Regions from separate parts of the Shinella sp. OV683 genome, predicted to be linked through region 3. Evidence: predicted binding sites of a transcription regulator. Region 3 holds the regulator's gene; each other region holds the start of a gene.
What was found. The regulator LexA, encoded in region 3, represses DNA repair genes until DNA is damaged. The targets are predictions, from matches to a motif close to TGTTCNNNNTGTGTTCNG.

Region 1 (5,804 bases), 1.2 Mb from region 3:
GCAGCATGCGCTTGGCCTTGGCAGCGAGATAGGCGGTGTAGTTGCCCTCATAGGGAATACCGCGACCGCGATCGAGCTCCAGGATCCAGCTGGTGACGTTATCCAGGAAGTAGCGGTCGTGGGTGACCATCATCACGGCGCCGGGATAGGCGCGCAGATGCTTTTCAAGCCAGGCAATGGTTTCGGCGTCGAGATGGTTGGTCGGTTCGTCGAGCAGCAACAAGTCGGGCTGCGACAGCAGCAGCTTGCAGAGCGCGATGCGGCGACGCTCGCCGCCCGAAAGACTGGTGACTTCGGAATCACCCGGCGGGCAACGCAATGCATCCATTGCCATCTCCACCTGGGATTCGAGATCCCAGAGGTTCTGGGCGTCGATGACGTCCTGGAGGTGCGAGCCCTCTTCCGCCGTCTCGTCGGAATAGTTCATCATCAACTCGTTGTAGCGGTCGAGGATGGCCGTCTTGGCGGCCACGCCTTCCATCACATTTTCGAGCACCGTCTTGGACGGATCGAGCTGCGGCTCCTGCGGCAGGTAGCCGACAGTCGCGCCTTCGGCCAGCCAGGCCTCGCCGCTCCATTCCTTGTCCAGCCCCGCCATGATCCGGAGCACGGTCGACTTACCGGCGCCGTTGGGGCCGAGAATACCGATCTTGGCATCCGGATAGAAAGACAGGTGGACATTGTCCAGGACCTTCTTTGCACCATATGCCTTGTTGATGCCCGACATATGATAGATGAATTGACGTGCCATGCTAACCTCGATGAAACCGTATCCGTAATTTGCCCGGCTATGTAGGGCAAATCAGGCTGCGGGGCAATCGCAATCCGGGCTTTCGCCAAGCGCGTCACCAGCTCGGCCTATTGAAGGCCGGCTTCATCAACGACACCGCCCGGGCAACCGAACTTGGTTGTGCCCGCAGCTTCAATCATCACACCGAGATCCTGCTCACCCTCGTCCACCGCGCCGAGGCCGATCGTCAGGCCGGTGATCACCTGCCTGTCGCCGTCCTTGGCACAGCGCATCCTGATCCGCTCACCCGCCCCAGGGCCGAATGCGCTGTCGAATGCCTGCTGGATTTCGTCCTGCTTGAGAACCTTGCCGAGATTGCCCTCGAATAATGTCTGAACCTCAGAGCCGTTCAGCGCAGCAAGCAGCTTCAGTGCCCTCGCATAGTAGCCTGCTGCGACATCGCCCGAACAGGTACCGTGCTTGATCCATTCATGCCGGTCGAGGCCGGATTGCGTGCCCGGCATGGCGCGCGCAAGTTCCACCTTCAGCCCTTCGTCAAGCGCAAGTTCCGGCATATCGAGCCATTTGTGCTTCTTGTCTTCGGCCTTGAGCGCCTCGGGCACGCCGCAGTAACTCTTACGGATCTGCCATAGGCCATGCAGGGAAAACTGTCGTGCCTCCGCCCGTTCCGCAGCCTGATTCCGGCACTCCCGCAGACCCGGCCTGGTCTCGCAAAACCCGGAATGCCAGCTGACGCCGAGGATCATCATTGTCCTCCCGTCATTTTGCCTTTGTTCCGCCTTGTCGGTTGTATGGACAACCGGACCGTTCATTTCGATCGCCTGCCCTGCGGACGCGGGCAAGAAAAGACCAAAAAACAATAGGATAAATGCTGCACTTTGATACTGTCGAAATGCGATGCGGCACAGAAACATCACAGACTCCTAATGTACTACGGAACATTAACGGAACATATAGAGTATATTTTGGCAATTGTTTCAACCCAGAATTAAAAAATTTTGCATTTTTTTGCGACCGCGAAGGCTATTTGCAACCGCGAAGACGAAAATTGGCATCCTTCCCTCGGCCGACAATTCTGGATATGTGTGGTTGCCGCGACAGATCTGAGGGGAACAAATGGGCTTCATGACTGCAACTACGCATGGGAGCCCGACAGGTGCACTACTCGCTTTGCGCTGGGCCGAACCAACCTCCGCGCCCCAGGGCGTCATCGTCATCTCGCATGGCCTTGCCGAACATAGCGGCCGATATGGCCGGTTTGCGGATCACCTCGCCGCGCAAGGCTTCATGATCTATGCCCACGATCATCGCGGTCATGGCGCAACGCGGGCCGAGGGGGCGCCGATCGGCCGCTTCGCGCAAAAGAATGGCCCGCAATTGGTCGTCGACGATGTCATGGCTGTGCGCAATCTTGCGGCGGCCGAGAATCCGGGTCTGCCGATTATCCTGTTTGGCCATTCCATGGGCGGCATGATTGCCGCGGCCACGGCCGAGGCCCACCCCGACGCCTTCGATGGCCTGGCGATCTGGAATGCCGATCTCAATCCCGGCCTTGCCGGCAAGATGGGCCACCTGCTGCTGAAGATCGAGCGCGCGCTCAAGGGCTCCGATGTGCCGAGCGCCTTCGGTCCCAAATTCACCTTCCAGCAATGGGCCAAATCCGTGCCCGACCACATCACCGATTTCGACTGGCTGAGCCGCGACCAAAGGGAAGTCGAGGCCTATATCGCCGATCCGCTCTGTGGCTGGGACCCTTCAGTCTCAATGTGGCTCGATGTCATCCAGATGGCCGGCGAGGCGGGCTCCGTCACCGCACTCGGCCGGCTCAGCCGCACGATGCCCGTCAATATCGTCGGTGGCGGCCATGACCCGGCGACGTCGAATGGCGCAGCGATGGAATGGCTGGCAAGGCGAATGACGTCGATGGGTTTTCTCAATATCCACTTGACCCTCTATCCCGAGATGCGCCACGAGACGCTCAACGAGCTCGACCGGGACGATGCGATCAAGGCCTTCGCCGCCTGGGCCGACAGCGTCGTAAGCCGAGAATCCGGAATGCCCTGATGACAGACACCAGAACTGCCCCTTCCGTGCTTCCCAGCGCGGGCATCGTGCTGATGTGCGCCTCGGTTCTGACGGCACCGCTTATCGATGTGTTCTCCAAACTCTCAGTCGCCAGCATTCCTGCAGGCCAAGTCACGGCAGCGCGCTTCCTGTTTCAGGCACTGTTCGTGCTGCCATTCGTGGTGACGCGCGGCCCGCTTTTCAGCCGCTCTCTGCGCCAGACCTTCTTCCATTTCCTGCGCGGCCTGCTGATCGTCATCGGCATGACCGTCTACACCTATGCGCTGAAGACCATGCCGGTTGCCGATGCGATGGCGATCTTCTTTGTCGAGCCGGCCATCCTGACGCTGATGAGCGGCATCTTCCTCAAGGAACATGTCAGCCGTAACAAGATCATCGCCTGCGCCACCGGTTTTGGCGGTTCGCTGCTGGTCATCCAGCCGAGCTTCAGCCAGTTCGGCTGGGTTTCGCTCTTGCCGATCGTCACGGCGTTCACGGTCGCGACGTTTCTCCTGCTGACTCGGATGCTGTCGAGCAGCGAAGACCCCTGGTCGATGCAGTTCCAGTCAAGCGTCTGGGGATTGGTGGTTGCGTCGCTGCTTCTGGCGGTCGGGCATCTCGCTGAGATCCCGCTCTATGATCCGGTGATCCCGGAGATCAACACGGTCATCTATCTCGCCTGTCTTGGCCTGTCGGCCACGGTCGCCGGCATCCTGTCGATCTATGCCTATCGTGCCACGCCGGCCTCGGTGCTGGCGCCGCTGCAATATCTGGAAATCGTCACCGCCTGTATCGTCGCCTATTGGGTGTTCGGCGATTTCCCCAATCCGATGAAATGGGTGGGCATTGCCATCATCATCGGTTCGGGCCTGTTTATCATCTGGCGCGAGGACAAGCAGACCACGGTCAGCGATATCTGACGGGACAGCTCAGGTTTTTGGTCGTGGGCGCTTGCTAATGGCGCGGTGCAAACGCTATCAGCGAAGACAGCAATTTCCGCGATCATAAGGCTCAACCATGTTTGAAAACCTCTTCACGATTGACAGCCTCATCACCTTCCTGATCCTGACCGCGCTCGAAACCGTGCTCGGCTTCGACAATCTCCTCTATATCTCGATCGAGTCTAAGAAGGTCGACCCGGCCCGCGAGGCCTCCGTGCGCCGCACCGGCATCCTGCTGGCCATCGGCCTGCGCATCGTGCTGCTGTTTGTCGTGCTGCAATTGATCGCGGCCTTCCAGCAACCGATCTTGGAAGTGCATTCGCCCATATTCGGCGCCTCCGTCAGTGGCCATGCGCTGATCGTGCTGTTCGGCGGCATCTTCCTGATCTACACGGCGATCAAGGAAATCTACCACATGATCGGCTCGACTGACCTGGAGCACGGCGCCACCTCGGCCCCGCGCCGCACGGTGGCCGCGGCACTGACGTGGATCCTGATCATGAACATCGTCTTCTCCTTCGACACTGTGCTGTCGGCCGTGGCGCTGACAAAGAACTTCATCGTCATGACCGCCGCCATCATCGTCTCGGGTGCGCTGATGGTGCTGCTCGCCGATCATGTCGCCAACTTCCTCAAGAAGAACCGCATGTATGAGGTGCTCGGCCTCTTCGTGCTGCTGCTGGTCGGCTACATGCTCCTCTCCGAAGGCGGCCATCTCGCCCATCTCTCCTTCTTCGGCTTTGCTATCGAACCGATGGCGAAATCGACGTTCTACTTCGTTCTCGGAACGCTGGTGATTGTCGAAATCATCCAGAGTCGCTATCAGAAGCGGATTCTGGAGGAGCAGGACCGGGACAAGCACTAATTCCGGTCCCAGCGGGTACAAATGGAAGTGAATGATATGTCGAAGAGAACCGGCGGACAGTTGATTGTCGATGCCCTGATCGCCAATGGCGTCAAGCGCGTGTCCAGCGTCCCCGGCGAGAGCTTTCTCGCCGTGCTCGACGCGCTGCATGACACGGATATCGACGTCATGGTCTGCCGTCAGGAAGGTGGCGCGGCAATGATGGCGGACTGCTGGGGCCGGCTGACCGGCGAGCCCGGCATCTGCTTCGTCACCCGCGGGCCGGGCGCCACCAATGCCTCGGCCGGGTTGCACATCGCCCGGCAGGATTCGGTGCCGATGATCCTGTTCATCGGCCAGGTCCAGCGCGATGCGCGCGAGCGGGAAGCCTTCCAGGAAGTCGAATACCGCCGCGCCTTTACCGAGTTTGCCAAATGGGTCGTCGACATCGATGATGCCACACGTATTCCCGAGTTGGTGACCCGCGCCTTTGCCGTCGCCACATCGGGGCGTCCCGGCCCTGTCGTTGTCGCACTGCCCGAGGATATGCTCCGCGATCTGGTCGAAGCGCCAGCAGCCCAGCCCTATATGCCGGTCGAGACCCATCCCGGCCCTAAGCAAATCGCTGAACTGGGCGCCCTGCTTGAAAAGGCCGAGCGTCCGATGGTCGTGCTTGGCGGCACGCGCTGGACTGCGGAAGCGGTCGCGGATTTCACGGCATTTGCTGAACGCTGGCAATTGCCGGTCGGCTGCTCTTTCCGCCGCCAGATGCTGTTTGATCACCTGCATCCCAATTATGCCGGCGATGTCGGCATCGGCATCAACCCGGCGCTTGGCGATGCCGTCAAGAACGCGGATCTTTTGATCCTGCTCGGCGGCCGGCTCTCTGAAATGCCATCGTCGAGCTACACGCTGGTCGATATCCCCTACCCCAAGCAAACGCTGGTCCATATCCACCCGGATTCGTCGGAACTCGGCCGCGTCTATCGCCCGGATCTGGCCATCAATGCCGACCCGACGAGCTTCGTGGAGGCCCTCACCACGCTTGCGCCGAAAGCCGCGCCTACATGGGCGGCGCGGACCAAGGCCATGCACGACGCCTATCTCGGCTGGTCGACACCGCCACAAACTGGACCGGGCGATGTCGCCATGGGTCCGATCATGGCCTGGCTCGAAGAACAGCTGCCTCGTGATGCAATCATGA
Region 2 (5,804 bases), 2.6 Mb from region 3:
GCATGCAGCAGATCGCGTCGGGCGATGCCTCGATCATCGTCGCCGGCGGCATGGAATCCATGTCGATGGCCCCGCATTGCCAGCATCTCCGCTCGGGCGTGAAGATGGGCGACTTCAAGATGATCGATACGATGATCAAGGATGGCCTGACGGACGCCTTCCACGGTTACCACATGGGCATCACTGCCGAAAACGTTGCCAAGCAGTGGCAGTTGACCCGCGAAGAGCAGGATGCGTTTGCACTCTCGTCGCAGAACAAGGCGGAAGCCGCGCAGGTCGCCGGTCGCTTCAAGGACGAAATCATTCCCTTCGTCATCAAGGGCAAGAAGGGCGACGTCACCGTCGACAGCGACGAATACATCCGCATCGGCGCGACCATGGATGGGCTCGCCAAGCTGCGTCCTGCCTTCGACAAGGAAGGCACCGTGACCGCCGGCAACGCATCGGGCCTCAATGACGGCGCCGCCGCCACCCTGCTGATGACCGAAGCAGAAGCCGCCAAGCGTGGCATTCAGCCGCTTGGCCGCATCGTTTCCTGGGCCACCGCCGGCGTCGATCCGAAGGTCATGGGCACCGGCCCGATCCCGGCCACCCGCAAGGCGCTTGCCAAGGCCGGCTGGTCGATCAGCGATCTCGATCTTGTCGAAGCCAATGAAGCGTTTGCTGCTCAGGCCTGCGCCGTCGGCAAGGATCTCGGCTGGGATCCGGCGATCCTCAACGTCAATGGCGGCGCAATCGCCATCGGCCACCCGATCGGTGCATCAGGCGCCCGCATTCTCAACACGTTGCTGTTCGAGCTCAAGCGTCGCGGCGCCAGGAAGGGCCTCGCAACCCTTTGCATCGGCGGCGGCATGGGCATCGCCATGTGCGTCGAGACGATGTGATCCGAGACTATTCCGCAGCCGGATCCAACAAGACCCGGCTGCCCATCCAACATGCGCAGCGAGAATGGGGAGGAAGGCATGAGCAGAACAGCAGTCGTCACAGGCGGAACAAGAGGCATCGGCGCAGCCATTTCAGTGGCTCTCAAGACGGCAGGATACAAGGTGGCGGCAGTCTATGCCGGCAATGACGAGGCGGCTGCAGCCTTCTCGAAAGCCAACGACATTTCCACCTACAAGTGGGACGTCTCCAACTATGAGGCTTGCAAGGAGGGCCTTGCCAAGATCGAAGCCGATCTCGGCCCGGTCGAAGTCCTGGTCAACAATGCCGGTATTACCCGCGACGGCATGTTCCATAAGATGACGCCGGACCAGTGGAGCCAGGTGATCAACACCAACCTCACCGGCCTCTACAACATGACCCATCCCGTCTGGACGGGCATGCGCGACCGATCCTTCGGCCGCGTCATCAATATCTCCTCGATCAATGGCCAGAAGGGCCAGATGGGCCAGGTGAACTATTCGGCGGCCAAGGCCGGCGATCTCGGCTTCACCAAGGCGCTCGCCCAGGAGGGTGCGGCCAAGGGCATCACCGTCAACGCCATCTGCCCGGGCTACATCGCCACCGAAATGGTCATGGCGGTGCCGGAAAAAGTGCTGAACGAGAAGATCATCCCGCAGATCCCGGTCGGACGTCTGGGCCAGCCGGAAGAAATCGCCCGTTGCGTGGTCTTTCTTGCCTCAGACGACGCCGGCTTCGTCACCGGCGCCACTCTGAGCGCCAATGGCGGCCAGTATCTGGCCTGACCGCTAAAGCCGCCGGTTACGCCGGCGGCTGCTTTATCCGATAGCGCTGCTGGACGAGGCTCGACGAAAAGACCGCGGTTCCCAAGTGGTCAAGTGCGATATCCTGTTCCAGCGGCCCGAACAGCGGCAGGCCGTCTCCAAGAAGCACCGGGATTTGCGATATGACCATATCCTCGATCAGTCCCGCTCGCAGGAACAACTGGATCACCTTGCCACCATCGATATAGGCATGCACCCAGCCTTCGCTCGCCAGCTCTGCGGCAATCGCAGCAGGTTCGAGATCGGAAATCCGCACCTTGCCGGCAAGGCGTGCGGGCACACCGTCGGGTGCCAGCGACCGGCTGAGCACGACGACAGGCTTTGTGTAGGGCCATTCCTCGAATGAAATCACCTTTTCGTAGCTGCCCCGCCCCATAATCAGCCCATCCATGCCAGCAATGAAATCGCCATAGCCATAGTCGCCACCACCGGCGGAGAGGGCCGGCAGCCAATCAATGTCTCCGTTCCTGCGCGCTATGAAACCGTCGAGACTGGTTGCGATAAAGACATGGCCTTGCAGCATGAAAGCTCCTCCAAAGCGGCGCTGAATGGCTGTCAAACCCCGCCTGAGCATCTTCTCCGATATGGTTAAGAATTTGTTCTTGCACAATATATTGCAGTGAACAAAGCAGGAAACATGGCCGAGCCCTGATTCGTCAGCGATTCGTTCCATATTGGTTCACAGAGCCGGCCTGTATCAGGCAACGAGGCAAGAGATTGCATTTTCCGCACCTGAATCAGGACCATAGGGCGCAAAATCGAGCGATTCCCTCATTTCTGCGACTCGATATGGTTAACATACTCTTGCTGCACCATATGCTGTGGAGAACCAACAGGGAACACCGTGCCAACCGCGATTCGTCTGCGATTCGTTCCTCAAAGGTTCAGTGCACCTTATCTGTGCCGAGCTGAGGCAGAAGCCATCAAAGTTTACAATTGGTTAACCATATGTTGAATCTCGCTTTGACACGGTTTCCCGCAACTTTTGCCATCTTCCACAGCTTTCGTGTGGAATCATGTCAGGGATTCAGATCCTCGTAGCCATATTGGGTGAAACCACCACATCTTGCGGTGAACAATCCGGGAACGTCGGGGAGTCAGCGATTCGTCGCCGATTCGTTCCTACGCTGTTCCAATGCCTTCCGAATTGTTGATTTTTGCACTTACCACGGCGCTCAAACGGCCTATCTATGTGTCATCTCACCCCTTGCCGGATCCTGTCTTGCAATTGCAACAAAGGAGATGCAAGGAATGCCGCCCGGCTCGACAGCCAGGCAAGACAGTGAACCCTGGACTGGACCGATTTGAAATCCGATCCCATGACATTGAGCGGCCGCGGGGTAACTGCGGTGCTCGGGCCGACCAATACAGGCAAGACCCACTACGCCATCGAGCGGATGGTCGCCCATTCGTCGGGCATCATCGGGCTGCCGCTCAGGCTGCTTGCGCGTGAAGTCTATGGCCGGGTTGTCGAGAGGGTCGGCGTGGCCAATGTCGCGCTGATCACCGGCGAGGAGAAGATCTCGCCGCCGAACGCGCGCTTTTCCGTCTGCACCGTCGAAGCGATGCCCAACGAAACGCGCGCGGCCTTCGTGGCGATCGACGAAGTGCAGTTGGCCACCGATTTCGACCGTGGGCACATCTTTACCGATCGCATCCTCAATCTGCGCGGCCGTGAGGAGACCCTGCTGCTGGGCGCGGCGACGATGAAGTCTATTCTCGCCCATATCCTGCCAGGCATTCACATCACCGAGCGGCCGCGCCTGTCGCAGCTTTTCTATGCCGGCTCGAAAAAGATCACCCGCCTGCCGCGCCGCAGCGTCATCGTCGCATTCTCGGCCGACGAGGTCTATGCGATCGCCGAACTGGTCAAGCGCCAGCGCGGCGGTGCCGCCGTCGTGCTTGGCGCACTCAGCCCGCGCACCCGCAACGCCCAGGTCGCCCTCTATCAGGAAGGCGAGGTCGAATATCTCGTCGCCACCGATGCCATCGGCATGGGCCTCAACCTGGATGTCGACCACGTCGCGTTTGCCCAGGACCACAAATTCGACGGCTTCCAGTACCGAAACCTCAATGCCGGCGAACTCGGCCAGATCGCCGGACGTGCCGGACGCTACATGCGCGACGGCACCTTTGGCGTTACCGGCAACACACCGCCGCTCACCGATGAGTTGGTCGAGCGCATCGAATCGCACCATTTCGACTCGGTCAAGGTCATGCAATGGCGCTCCAAGTCGCTGGATTTCTCCACGCTTGCCAGCCTGCACGCCAGCCTCGACACCGCACCCCGCGTTCACGGCCTGACAAAAGCCCTGCCGGCGGACGATTTGCAGGCGCTGGAGCTTTTGTCGCGCGACCCCGACATTTTGCGGCTTGCCACGACGCGGGAAAGAGTGGAAAAGCTCTGGGAGATTTGCGCATTGCCGGATTACCGGCGGATCACCTCGCTGCAGCATTCCGATATGGTTGCGGCAATTTACAAGGACATTGTCCGGCACGGCGCAGTCGATGAGACGTTCGTGGCCGAGCAAGTCCGCAGGGCAGACCGCACCGATGGCGAGATTGACACGCTGTCAGCGCGTATTGCGCAAATCAGGACTTGGACCTATGTGTCCAATCGCCCGGGCTGGCTTGCCGATCCGGTACACTGGCAGGAAAAAACGCGCGACATTGAGGATCGCCTCTCTGATGCGTTGCATGAACGGTTGACCAAACGCTTCGTAGATCGCAGGACATCTGTGCTCATGAGGCGCCTAAGAGAGAATGCTATGCTGGAAGCTGAAATCAGTGTGAATGGTGATGTCTTTGTTGAAGGACATCATGTGGGACAATTGTCGGGCTTCCGGTTTACGCTGGTGGCAGGTGCTGACGGCCAGGATCTGAAGGCTGTGGAAAGTGCTGCGAGCAAGGCGCTTGCGCTCGAATTCGAGGCGCGCGCCGCACGTCTGCACGCTGCAGGCAATAACGATCTTGCGCTATCCAATGACGGCCTGGTGCGCTGGCTCGGCGAGCCTGTGGCACGGCTGACCGCATCCGACCACATCATGCGGCCGCGCGTGGTGCTGCTGGCCGACGAACTGCTGTCCGGCCACGCCCGCGAACATGTGCAGGCACGTATCGAGCGCTTCCTCAATCACCATATCGCCACGGTGCTGAAGCCGCTCGACGATCTGATCCGCGCCGAGGACCTGCAAGGCATCGCCAAGGGTCTGGCCTATCAGCTTGCCGAAAATCTCGGCGTGCTGTTCCGTCGCGACGTGTCGGAAGACGTCAAGACGCTCGACCAGGATGGTCGCGCTTCGATGCGCAAATATGGCATCCGTTTCGGCGCCTACCATGTCTTCATGCCAGCGCTTCTCAAGCCTGCGCCCGCCGAACTGATCACCCTTCTCTGGGCGCTGAAGAACGACGCACTGACCAAGCCGGGCTATGGCGATCTGATTCCGGCGCTGGCCGCCGGCCGCACCTCGATCGTCACCGATCACGCGTTCGAGCGTAATTTCTATCGTCTCGCCGGCTTCCGATTCCTCGGCAAGCGCGCGGTGCGCATCGACATTCTCGAGCGTCTGGCCGATCTTATCCGTCCGCTGCTGCAGTGGAAGCCAGGCGCGCCGTCGCGCCCGGAAGGCGCCTATGATGGTCGCCGCTTCGTCGCGACGCCATCCATGCTCTCCATCCTCGGCGCCACCGCCGACGACATGGAGGAAATCCTCAAGGGTCTCGGCTATCGCGCCGACAGCGTGACCGCAGAAGAGGCAGCAAGCCATCTGGCGGCAAACGCGCCGGCCGCTGCTGCACCGGCTGCTGCGGACACCACGGAAAATGCGTCGGCCGAGAGCGAAACATCCGACGATTCGGCAGTTGAAGCATCGGCGCACACGTCATCCGAGCCGGAAGGCGAAAGCACCGAAGTTGTTGCCGCTGCAGCAACTGAGGAGACGCCTGCGACCGAAGCAAGTGTTGAAGTCGCTCCGGCAGTTGAAGTGGTTGAAGCAGGCGCCGAAACGGCCGCTGCTGTCGAAGCTGAGGCGGCTCCCGCTGCTGAGGCCGTTGTCGAAGCTCCGCAGGAAGAAAAGC
Region 3 (5,804 bases):
GACGTGAAGAAGATGGCCGAGGAAACCGAGGCCAAGATCAAGTCGGGCGAACTCAAGCCCTTCACGGGCCCGCTCAAGAAGCAGGACGGCACCGAATGGCTGAAAGCTGGCGAAGTGGCCGGCGACGACAAGCTCGGCCCGCTCAACTTCTTCGTCGAAGGCGTCGAAGGCGAACTGCCGAAGTAAGCTTGGACGATCGGTTGAAATATCAGGCCCCGCTGGAAACGGCGGGGTTTTTCTTTGGCTACGCCATCGCCGGCTTCGGTTTCTGGAACCGTCCCGCCACCTGTCTTCCGAGCGCGATGCCCGGCAACTCGACATAGCGGTAGGCCAACCAGGCCAGCCCGTAGGTGATCGGTATGGTCAACGCCAGCACCGCCCAGAAGCGCGGGAAGGGCGCCAGGTGAGGAAAGGTCACAGCGAGCCAGCCGCAGACTGGCAGCATCACCAGCAGGTGAATGAGATAGGCGCCATAGGACAGGTCACCGATCCAGCGGCTCAGTGAATTGGAAAACACAGTATCGAGTGCGCCGATTAGGCGTTTGGCAATCACCGGCATCGCGTCCTTGTAAAGCAGCGCGAAGAAGCCGCAGACGATGACTATCTTGATCGTCCGGTGGAAGGCATCACGGCCGCCGCCAAGCGGCACGAAAATGACCGCGCAAGCGGCAAGCAGCAAAAGCCATTTGTTCGCGCCTACGGCGCGGATCGACATGGCGATCAGCATGCCGGCGGCAAACAGATGGAATTTCATCGCCAGGATCGAATAGGCGCCGATGACGAAGCCATTGCGATCTAGCCAGCTTCCGAGGATCCAGCCGAATGCGATGAGCAGCGCCATGCCCGCCATCCAGCGTAGCCGCATCAATACCAGCATCAGAAGCGGGAGGAACGCGTAAAACTGCATCTCCAGGCCGATCGACCAATCCGGCAGGGCAGTGCGGAAATTATATGTCGAGGTCATGCCGAACAGAAAGCTGACATGCATCACGATGTTGGTCAGCGATTGGTCGAGATAGCGACCAGAATAGGTCAGCGTCTCCGTCATCGAACCCGGCATGGCGGACGCGGCTCGCAGCCTGGCCTCCCAGAGATCCGGTCCGAAATAGAGCGCTGCTGCCAGGCACACATAATAGAGGGGTGCAATGCGGAAGAAGCGCCGGATCCAGAACACCTTCCACGTCGACGGCTCGGTCCAAGGCTCGCGAGCCTCGCGCAGCTGATAGTGAAACACCATCAGGAAGCCCGAAATGATGATGAAAAGATCCACCGCCATGTCAGGCTGGGCGAAGATGCCGACCTTGTAGCCGGTCAGAAACATCGCGTGGCCGATGACTACCCACAGGGACGCCAGCCCACGCAAACCATCAAGAAATGCCAATTCGTGGCGGGTGCCAGCCATTCATTCTATCCCGGATCTTCTTGCTTATGGTTCAGGCCTTGTTGGCCAGGAACCACTGGTAAACTGCCGCGATGCCTTCTTTAAGGCCGATCTTCGGAGCCCAGCCGGTGGCGCGCAGCTTTTCGGCGCTCATCAGCTTGCGCGGCGTACCGTCGGGCTTGGTCAGGTCATGCTCGATTCTGCCGTGATAGCCCACCGCTTCACAAACCATCTCGGTCAATTCGAGGATGGTTACATCCGTGCCCGAACCGACGTTCACATGGCCCGCTTCGGAATGCGTCTTCATCAGATGCACGCATGCATCGGCGCAGTCATCTACATGCAGGAACTCGCGCCGCGGCGTTCCGGTTCCCCAGATGGTGATCGAGGGTGCCTTGGCGAGCTTTGCCTCGTGCGCCTTGCGGATCAGCGCCGGCATGACGTGGCTGGAATTGAGGTCGAAATTGTCGCCAGGCCCATAAAGGTTGGTCGGCATGCCGGAGATATAGTCGTCGCCATGCTGCTTGCGATAGGCGTCGGCCAGCTTGATGCCGGCGATCTTGGCGATCGCATACCATTCGTTGGTCGGCTCCAGCGTGCCGGTCAGCAACGCATCCTCGGTAATCGGCTGCGGTGCAAATTTCGGGTAGATGCAAGACGAGCCGAGGAACATCAGCTTCTCGACGCCCGCCTTGTGGGCGCCGTGGATGATGTTGGCCTCGATCATCAGGTTGTCATAGAGAAAATCGGCGGGATAGCTGTCATTGGCGAGAATGCCGCCGACCTTGGCGGCAGCCAGAAACACCGCGTCCGGCTTGGTCTTTTCGATCCAGCCCAGCGTTGCTGCCTGATCGCGCAGGTCGGCGTCGGCACGCGAGGCCGTGACGACCTCGCAGCCTTCGCCTGCGAGCCTGCGGATGATTGCCGAACCGACCATGCCGCGATGACCTGCGACCCAGACCTTCTTGCCGGAAAGCGAATACATCGATCAGGCTTCTTTCATCACGGTGGCGGTCTGCATGACCTTGAGGTCTTCATTGACCATCTCGCGGCAAAGATCGCGCACGGACGTGTCATGGCTCCAGCCGAGCTTAGTATGGGCCTTGGTCGGATCACCGATCAACAGCTCGACTTCAGTCGGACGGAAATAGCGCGGGTCGATCTCGACCACGATCTTGCCGGACAAGATGTCGTAGCCCTTTTCGTCGACGCCTTCGCCGCGCCATTCCAGATTGATGCCGACATCTTCAAACGCCCAGGTGATGAACTGGCGGACCTCGGTGGTTTCGCCGGTCGCCAGCACATAGTCGTCGGGCTTGTCCTGCTGCAGCATCATCCACATGCCGCGGACATATTCGCGGGCATGGCCCCAGTCGCGCTTGGCATCGATGTTGCCGACATAGAGCTTTTCCTGCTTGCCGAGACGAATGGCAGCGGCAGCACGGGTGATCTTGCGGGTCACGAAAGTCTCGCCGCGCAGTGGGCTCTCATGGTTGAAGAGAATGCCGTTGGAGGCATGCAGGCCATAGGCTTCGCGGTAGTTGACCGTGATCCAGTAGGAGTAGAGCTTGGCGGCTGCATAGGGCGAGCGCGGATAAAACGGCGTCGTTTCCTTCTGCGGCACTTCCTGCACCAGGCCATAAAGCTCCGACGTCGAGGCCTGGTAGAAACGGGTCTTCTTCTCTAGCTTCAGGATTCGGATGGCTTCCAGCAGGCGCAACGTGCCGATGCCGTCGGCATTGGCAGTGTATTCCGGCGTCTCGAACGAGACGCGCACATGGCTCTGGGCGGCAAGATTGTAGATCTCGTCGGGCTGCGCTTCCTGAACGATGCGGATCAGGTTGGTGGAATCCGTCATGTCGCCGTAATGGAGGATGAAACGCTGGTCCTCTTCATGCGGGTCCTGGTAGATGTTTTCGATGCGGCTCGTGTTGAACGAGGAGGAGCGGCGCTTGATGCCATGGACGATATAGCCCTTGCTCAGCAGCAATTCTGCGAGATAGGCCCCATCCTGACCGGTGATGCCGGTAACCAGCGCTACTTTCTTATTGTTTTTGCTCAATAGAGTCTCCTGTCACACGCAATTGGATTGGGCAAGCCATCCATACCGCCTACCGCGCTAAGTGCGGAATCAGGCGGTAAAATGTCAAATCTCAAGGAAACCGCAGCCACACAGGCGAAAGTACAAATGCTTTCGCCATGATCCGCAATAATCTTCTGAAAAATTGAAAAGCCCCATGCGAATTTCCTTATCCGAGACGGGGAAATTTCGCAATCGCTGCAGCGTGCAAAGGTAAATGCGCAATATTACTCTCGCCGCCGCGTAATGGACGGCGAGGGACGCGCGTCACTGCTTAGTGATAGCGGCGGATCAGGCCGACAAGCTTGCCCTGGATCTTGACGCGATCGGGCCCGAAGATACGGGTCTCGTAAGCCGGGTTGGCGGCCTCGAGCGCGATCGATGCGCCCTTGCGACGGAAGCGCTTGAGCGTTGCTTCCTCGTCGTCGACGAGCGCCACGACGATGTCGCCGGGGCTGGCACTGGAGCCGTTCTTGATGATCACCGTGTCGCCGTCGAGAATGCCGGCCTCGATCATCGAGTCGCCCTTGACCTCGAGCGCGTAATGCTCACCGCCGCCGATCATGCCAGCGGGAACCGCGATGTCATGGGTGTTGTTCTGGATCGCCGAGATCGGCACGCCGGCGGCGATCCGCCCCATGACGGGAATGGACACCGAGTCGGAGCGATCGTCATTGGCGGGCGGCTTGGCAGCGACCGGCGCCGCCTGCGGCTTGCCGAGCGAACCTTCGATGACGCTTGGGGAGAAGCCGCGCTGTTGCGGCTTGATGCTCGCCGAATAGGCTTCCGGCAGCTTGATGACTTCCAACGCGCGCGCCCTATTTGGGAGGCGGCGGATGAAGCCGCGCTCCTCGAGCGCGGTGATAAGCCGGTGAATACCGGACTTCGAGGCGAGGTCGAGCGCATCCTTCATTTCGTCGAAGGAAGGCGGCACGCCGGACTCCTTCATCCGTTCGTGGATGAACAGGAGTAGCTCTTGTTGCTTTCTCGTTAGCATCGCAGCCCTCTCAGAATCGCGAAACAAATCTGGAACAAACACTATCTGTTCCATTTATGTTCTGCAAGGGCTTTAGATAAGGTTAATGATGATGGGGCGTTGTGTTGGAGGCGCGAAAGCTATTTGGGAATGGCTGTCAGAGCTATTCTGGAATGAAAATCCCTAGCGACGTCTGATTTTAAAGGGTTTTCCGGCAAAAAATAGGGTTGCCAATCGCGGCATTTGCCAACCTCAATTTTTCCATTCCAGCATAGCGATGAAGTGTTTGATTCCATTTCGTTTATTGGACAACCCAGTGCCGGAATAAATTGTAAACGTCAGTGATTGGTAAACCTATTGGTAAACCTAGCTTCTAAGCGCCTTACCGACGTCGATGAAAAACCACGCCACTTCAATTAGCTTGTCGTCATCGAGCCCTCCCCAAAGTCGCTGGATTATCTCGGCCTCGGAAGCTCCGTGCGACGCTTCGTCTCTAATATGGGAAAGTAGCCCTTCTTCAAGATCATTGAATTGTATACCCAACTTGGCAAAGTCGTGTGGTGCCAATGGCTGTGCGTAGGTCGAAGCCAGGCGGGCAAAGATTCTTGAGAGGCACGCATATAAGATCGCTTTCTCGCGTTGCACATGACCGAGCTGTTCCCACTCGTCGGCCGCAAATTCGGGGCCGGCCAGTTGTGCGATCTTTGTCCGAGCCTTGTTTGGCACAGCGCCACGTCGCCGCCAGTTCGCGATTGCCTGTTTAGAATAGCCAATTCGTGAAGCCAGTTCTTCATCCGTCTGGATGAGGAGCGCGGCTTTTAGACGTTCGATGAAAACCCGAACATGCTCATCCATTTTCTATTTGACACTCACGAAAAATGAAGTCATAGACTTCACTATGAAGTCTGAGACAACAAAACAAATAATTGCATCGCCCGGCTGCCATCTTTTTGCCGTGGTACGTGCTGGCTTTATCGCCCAAGGCACTTCACTCAGCAAGTGGTGTTCGCAAAACGGCATTTGTCGCGTGTGGGCATCCGATGTCCTTAAGGGAAAGCGAAATGGCCCAAGCGCGAAAAGACTGAGACTTCGTCTGATGAAGGAAGCGGGAGCTTTCAATGGCTAACTTCGTGGATGTCGACATACTCAGCCATGTTTCGGGTATCAGCAGACAGGCGGTTTGGAAGGCACTCAAGAATGGTAGTTGGTATGGCGCGGCGCTTGAAGTCCGGACCGCCTTCGGTCGGGGCGGCAACTCCGGCAAGCAATATCAGGTGAAGGTTTCGAGCCTTCCGGCGCATATTCAAGAGCGTTTAAAGGCCCTTCAGACCACCGATGAAGCCGTTTCAAAACTTCGTTTCGGTGAT
Region 4 (5,804 bases), 1.2 Mb from region 3:
TTGCATTGTCTTACCCCGACAATTGGCTGCTGTGAAAGCCGTCCGCGCTTTCAAGCCTGATATGTCCGGCCGGTCTTCTGGCTCGGGTTCATCCGGAGATCGCCGCCTTCCCGGTTTCCCAGTGGCATATCAGCGAACTCCGTCCCCCTTACAGCGTTGGGCACGCGCGGGATTTGCACCCGCTTCCCGATTCTCCCATTCACATGGGCACCGAACAATTGTTGTCTAGCAGGTTTGAGACTGGAAGGGCAATCTGCCGGCGGCGCCTTATGACGCGATCAATCCTTGCGCAGTGGCCGGAATGTCATCCTGTGGATGCCACAGGGGCCGAGTTCTACAATGGCGTTGCGATGGAACTCGGTGGCATAGCCGGCATGGAACTCGAAGCCGTAACCCGGAAAGCGATTGCCGGCTGCGGCCATGATCCGGTCGCGCGTCACTTTGGCGACGATCGAGGCAGCTGCGATCGAGAAGGAGCGGGCATCGCCCTTCACTAGCGCTTTGGCCGGACAGGGCAGGCCGGGTGCGACATCGCGGCCGTCGATCAGCGCAAACTTCGGTCGACGGTGCAACGAATGTGCGGCACGGCGCATCGCCTCCAGGCTGGCCTTGAGAATGTTGGTCCTATCGATCTCGGCGGCACTGACCGAGGCAATGGCAACTTCCGACGTCGCCAGAATCAATTCAAACAGCTCTTCGCGCCTCGCGGCCGTCAACTGCTTGGAATCATGCAGTCCCTCGGGAATGTTGCGCGGGTCGAGGATCACCGCACTGGCGACCACCGGACCGGCAAGCGGCCCACGGCCGGCTTCGTCGAGACCGCAGACATATTCATATCCGTCCCGCACCAGGCCTTCCTCGATCAGGAAAGTCGGCTGCGGGTCTTCCTCCAGAAAGGGGAGGGAATCGGTGAGAGCGTGCCGTTTCATGCGGGTGGTTTGACACGTTCTCCCGATTCCCTGCAAGTCCTGGAATGAGGGCGGCATTCCAGAACAGGGGCGCGGCCGGCCAAGGCGGGGGATGGCGGGCCGCACGGTCATTCAGCGCCGGTGCTCGCGGGGCAGGGATGGAGCCCGGGCGCTGAAGAGCTTTAAATCAGTTACAGCAGGCTGAGCTGCACGCCTGCGCCACTCGGCGGCACGAACAGATCGGTATTCAGCTGAATGCCGCGTCTGCGCATGTCGAGCTTCTTCATCACCAGTTCGAACCTGCGATTGAGTTGCCACGCATAGGGGCCTTCGCCCTTCATGCGCTTGCCGAACTCGGCGTCGTAATCCTTGCCGCCGCGCATCGAACGTATCAGGCTCATCACATGCCGGTAGCGGTCGGGATAATTCCTCAGCAGCCAGTCGCGGAACAACGGACTCACCTCCAGCGGCAGCCTGAGCAGGATATAGTTTGCCTCAGTCGCACCGGCCGCCTTGCCGGAATCGAGGATGCGCTCCAATTCGTGATCGTTGAGCGCCGGGATCATCGGTGCAGCCATGACAGCAGTCGGCACGCCGGCCGAACTGAGCGCCCTGATCGCCTCCAGCCGCCGGGCGGGCGTCGAGGCACGCGGCTCCATCAGCCGCGCCAGCTTGCGGTCGAGCGTCGTCACCGACAGCGCCACCTTGGCAAGCCCGCGCTCGGCCATCCCGCTGAGAATATCGATGTCGCGCATGATCAGCGCCGATTTCGTCACGATCGAAACGGGATGGTTGGCAGCGGCCAGCACTTCGAGAATCTGCCGCATGATCCGCCATTCCTTCTCGATCGGCTGATAAGGATCGGTGTTGGTGCCGATGGCAATCGTCTTCGGCTTGTAGCCCGGCTTGGAAAGCTCGCGCTCCAGAAGCCTGGCCGCGTCCGGCTTGGCAAACAGCTTGGCCTCGAAATCCAGTCCTGCAGACAGGCCCATATAGGAATGCGTCGGCCGCGCGAAGCAATAGATGCAGCCATGTTCGCAGCCGCGATAGGGATTGATCGAACGGTCGAAAGGGATGTCCGGACTGTCGTTGCGGGCGATGATGCTGCGCGGCTTTTCCACCTGCACTTCAGTCTTGAATGGATCGAGGCTTTCCAGCGTCTGCCAGCCATCGTCGAGCACTTCACGTTCCTGCGGCTCGAAGCGGCCTGCCGGATTGATGCCGGCAGCGCGCCCGCGACGGCGGTCGATCTCGATCCTGAGGCCGCTTTCGGTGAGAAGACTATCGGCAATCTCTGCCGTATTGGCAGGCGCAAAAGCAGCCTGCCGCGCAAGCGACATGTTGATCATGGGTGTCTCCAGTGAGGCGATTCCTTGCCTCGTCCTGATTATTTTCCTATCGTGAAAAAGAGAACATTGCAAGAACAAAATCCATGACTCGCATTTTTCAAATCCTTCCTCTAAAGGTAAGCAATGCTGACTGTTTTGCTGGAATGCCGGGATAACGAGCCGGAACTCGCCTATACGCTCGCCGTGCTGGTGTCGGGTGCGGTGGATGGATTGGTGAGCGACGTGATCGTACTCGATCACGGTTCGCGCGATGGCTCGGCGGCCGTCGCCGATGCCGCCGGCTGCAAATTCCTGGAGAAATGGGACCTGCACGAAACGCTGCGCGCAGCGCGCGGCGAGTGGGTCATGCTGCTCGAACCCGGTGCGCGGCCGCAATCCGGCTGGATCGAGGAAATCCTCGAATATGCGTCCCTTGGCAAGTCGCCGGCGCGCTTTTCCCCGTCGCGCCGCTTCCGCCGGCCGTTCTTCAAGCGGCTGACATCGAGGGCAGGTGTGCTGGAACTCGGCTTCCTGATGCCAAAGCGCCAGGCTGCATCGCTCGCGCGGCCCGGCATGGACCTGACGGCGCTCGCCAGGGCATCATCGGTGAAAAAACTGCGTTCGGAACTGATCCCCGCCTGGGTCATCCGGCAGGGTCGTTAGGCTTAGGCCGCCGCGTCGACCGCGAGGTGGATGCCCTGTGTTTTCTGCAGCACGGCCAGCACCTTGAACAGACTTGTTGCGCGCGGATTACCGCTTTCGCTGAACATCCACATCAGGCTTTTCTCCGGCAATCCGGTCTGCGAAGAGAGGTCCGCAAAGCCGATCGTGGCGTCGATATAATCCCACAACACGCTCTTTGCAGTGAGCAGATCGTTGCTCAACAACGCTTCGACTGCTTCGGACAGCAGCGCGAACCGGAACGCATAGTCGGACTGCAGGCGGGCCCTGATTGTATTTTTAACGTCATTTGGCAGCGCCATCGCGATCATCCTGCGAGCAAATCATTTCATCCTCAGCACATATAGGTGCGAGTTGGTCGCATTCACGGCAGCATTGTAAAAAAATGTAACTTATCTGGGCGAATTATCGCAGCGCGCTGGTGCCTGTGGCCATCGCGCTACACCTCAAGACCGGCGGTGCCGCGGGACTTGTATCATCCCGAAATCTTCGAGAAATCCGCCACCGCACCCGTCGCGCTGCGAATTGCCGCCAGCAGAGCCAGGCGGTTGGCGCGGATATCGGCGTTGTCGTCATTAACGAGCACATCGTTGAAGAACGTGTCGACCGGTCCGCGCAGCTTCGAGAGTGCTTCCATTGCGCCTTCGAAGTCTTCACGGGCCACGGCTTCTGCCGCACCCTGCGAGGCCACGACGATGGCCGAATGCAGCGCCTTTTCGGCGGGTAGCGTCAGCAGCGACAGATCGATGCGATCGGCGACCACGGTGCCCTTCTTCTCCTCGGCGGCCAGCAGCTGTGTCGCGCGCTTGGTGCCTGCCAGCAGGTTCTTGCCGTCTTCTGTGTTTATGAATGCTGCCAATGCCTGTGCACGAAGAGTAATCGACAAAATGCGCTTGGTATTTTCCATACCAGGCATCATCTGTTCACGCCGCGTGCCCATATCGAGCACAGCATCAACGAAGTCCGGGCGAATGCCATCATCCTTTAGCTGGACTTTCAGCCGCTCCCCAAAAAATACAGCAAGTTCGAAGGAGACCATGACCGGATCACATGCCGGAAATTGCTTCGCGTGGTGGAATGCGACCAGCAGAATATCGAGATCGATGCGATTATCAAGAATCAAGCTAATCACACCCAGCGCCGCTCTTCTCAGTGCATAGGGATCCTTCGAGCCGGTCGGCTTTTCGTCAATCGCCCAGAAGCCCACCAGCGTATCCAGCTTGTCAGCGAGTGCGACTGTGATAGACACCGGATCGGTCGGCACGCGGTCGGACGGGCCATTAGGCTTCCAGTGTTCTTCGATCGCTGCTGCCACCGATGTATCTTCGCCCTGCAGCAGCGCGTATTTGCGGCCCATCAGGCCCTGTAGCTCAGGGAATTCACCGACGGCTTCGGTGCGCAGGTCGGCCTTGGCAAGTACCGCGGCGCGATCAACCTTGATCGGGTCGGCCTTGGTCACTTTGGCGAGTTCCGCCGCCAGGCCGCGAATGCGTTCGACGCGGGCGCCCTGGGTGCCCAGCTTCGCCTGGAACGTGACATTGAGGAAGTCGAGCTTAGCCATCCGCTGGTCGAGCGGCTTCTTGAGATCGAGGCCGAATTTGGCGGCCGATGCGGCGAGATCCTGAAGATCCGGCAGATCCCCCTGGTCGCGCTTGTAGAAATGCAGCGCATCCGACAGACGCGCACGCACGACCTTGCCATTGCCGTGGACAATTTCCGCGCCGCCATCCTTGGCCTCGATGTTGGCGATCAGGATGAAGTGGTTGGACAGTTCGAGGTGTTCGCCCGATGCGCCCGGCTTGGCGACGACGAAACACTTCTGGTTGGTCTTGATCGTCAGGCGGATTATCTCAGCCGGGATCTTGAGGTAGTCTTCCTCAAACGTGCCCATCAGCACTTGCGGATATTCGACGAGGCCCGAGACCTCTTCCAGCAGACCTTCGTCCTCGACCAGTTCAAGACCGGAGGCGAAGGTGATGTTGCGGGCGTCGGTGAGGATGATCTCCTTGCGACGTTCGGCATCGAGAATGACCTTGGCCTTTTCGAGGCTCGAAACGTAGTCGGAGAACCGTTTGACGGTGATCGCGCCCGGTGCATGGAAGCGGTGGCCGTAGGTGATGTTCGACGCAACGATGCCGTCGACCTCGAAGGGGATCACAGTGGGCTCGTCGTGTTCCGCGCCAAAGGTGCAGATGATCGATTGCAGCGGCCGCACCCAGCGCAGGCTGCCGGGCCTGGCGGAAGCGGCGCCGGAGCGCATTGCTTTTGGCCAGGGGAAATTGCGGATGATGCCGGGCATCACATCGGTGATGATCTCTTCGGTCGAGCGGCCCGGTTTGGAAATGATGGCGACGTAGAAGTCGCCCTTCTTCGGGGCGTTGCGCGTCTCTGCCTGGTCGAGCGAGGTGAGCCCGGCACTGCGCAAAAAGCCGTCGATCGCCTGTTGCGGTGCCGATGTGCTCGGCCCCTTCTTTTCTTCGCGCACTTCGGCGGAGCGGGCTGTCAGGCCACGAATATCCAGCGTCAGCCGGCGCGGCGTCCAATATTCGCGCGCACCCTCATAGGTCAGTCCTGCCTCGACCAGCGCATCCGTGAGCAGCTTCTTGAGGTCGCCGGCAGCCTTGCGCTGCATGCGGGCCGGGATTTCCTCGGAGCGGAGTTCAAGCAGAAGATCGGGCATGGGAAAGAGCTTTCGGTCGGACATCACTTCAGGAGCCGGAACTAGCAAGTTCCGGCGTCAATGTCATCCGGGAATTCGCGACAGTGCGGGTTGGCGTAAGGCCGCTGGTGATGTCCCTGATGTCGATCGCTCGGATCGCAAAAGCGGCTTAAATGACAAGTCGGTTGCGACCGGCATTCTTGGCGGCATAGAGCGCCTTGTCTGCGC

Region 1: ACXHRN_RS06555 (ribonuclease T2 family protein) is a predicted target of LexA. The motif match lies at 1,686-1,703, and genes of this name have one in related genera.
Region 2: ACXHRN_RS24995 (helicase-related protein) is a predicted target of LexA. The motif match lies at 2,799-2,816, and genes of this name have one in related genera.
Region 4: ACXHRN_RS18170 (glycosyl transferase) is a predicted target of LexA. The motif match lies at 2,317-2,334, and genes of this name have one in related genera.

Annotation. Positions count from the first base shown of each region.
Region 1 is NZ_CM173543.1:1,365,394-1,371,197, reverse strand. It holds gene ettA (energy-dependent translational throttle protein EttA) at 1-751, opposite strand, end outside; gene ACXHRN_RS06555 (ribonuclease T2 family protein) at 859-1,500, opposite strand; gene ACXHRN_RS06550 (alpha/beta hydrolase) at 1,868-2,815, shown strand; gene ACXHRN_RS06545 (DMT family transporter) at 2,815-3,735, shown strand; gene ACXHRN_RS06540 (TerC family protein) at 3,833-4,621, shown strand; gene ACXHRN_RS06535 (thiamine pyrophosphate-binding protein) at 4,658-5,804, shown strand, end outside.
Region 2 is NZ_CM173543.1:5,172,427-5,178,230, reverse strand. It holds gene ACXHRN_RS25010 (acetyl-CoA C-acetyltransferase) at 1-884, shown strand, start outside; gene phbB (acetoacetyl-CoA reductase) at 963-1,688, shown strand; gene ACXHRN_RS25000 (dihydrofolate reductase family protein) at 1,705-2,250, opposite strand; gene ACXHRN_RS24995 (helicase-related protein) at 3,047-5,804, shown strand, end outside.
Region 3 is NZ_CM173543.1:2,586,365-2,592,168, reverse strand. It holds gene ACXHRN_RS12370 (BMP family ABC transporter substrate-binding protein) at 1-186, shown strand, start outside; gene ACXHRN_RS12365 (acyltransferase family protein) at 245-1,402, opposite strand; gene fcl (GDP-L-fucose synthase) at 1,434-2,366, opposite strand; gene gmd (GDP-mannose 4,6-dehydratase) at 2,370-3,443, opposite strand; gene lexA (transcriptional repressor LexA) at 3,736-4,458, opposite strand; gene ACXHRN_RS12345 (helix-turn-helix domain-containing protein) at 4,804-5,292, opposite strand; gene ACXHRN_RS12340 (hypothetical protein) at 5,556-5,804, shown strand, end outside.
Region 4 is NZ_CM173543.1:3,747,999-3,753,802, reverse strand. It holds gene bluB (5,6-dimethylbenzimidazole synthase) at 1-6, opposite strand, end outside; cobalamin riboswitch at 51-230, opposite strand; gene rnhB (ribonuclease HII) at 279-929, opposite strand; gene ACXHRN_RS18175 (PA0069 family radical SAM protein) at 1,100-2,257, opposite strand; gene ACXHRN_RS18170 (glycosyl transferase) at 2,381-2,899, shown strand; gene ACXHRN_RS18165 (transcriptional regulator) at 2,902-3,219, opposite strand; gene glyS (glycine--tRNA ligase subunit beta) at 3,393-5,597, opposite strand; gene ACXHRN_RS18155 (GGDEF domain-containing protein) at 5,746-5,804, opposite strand, start outside.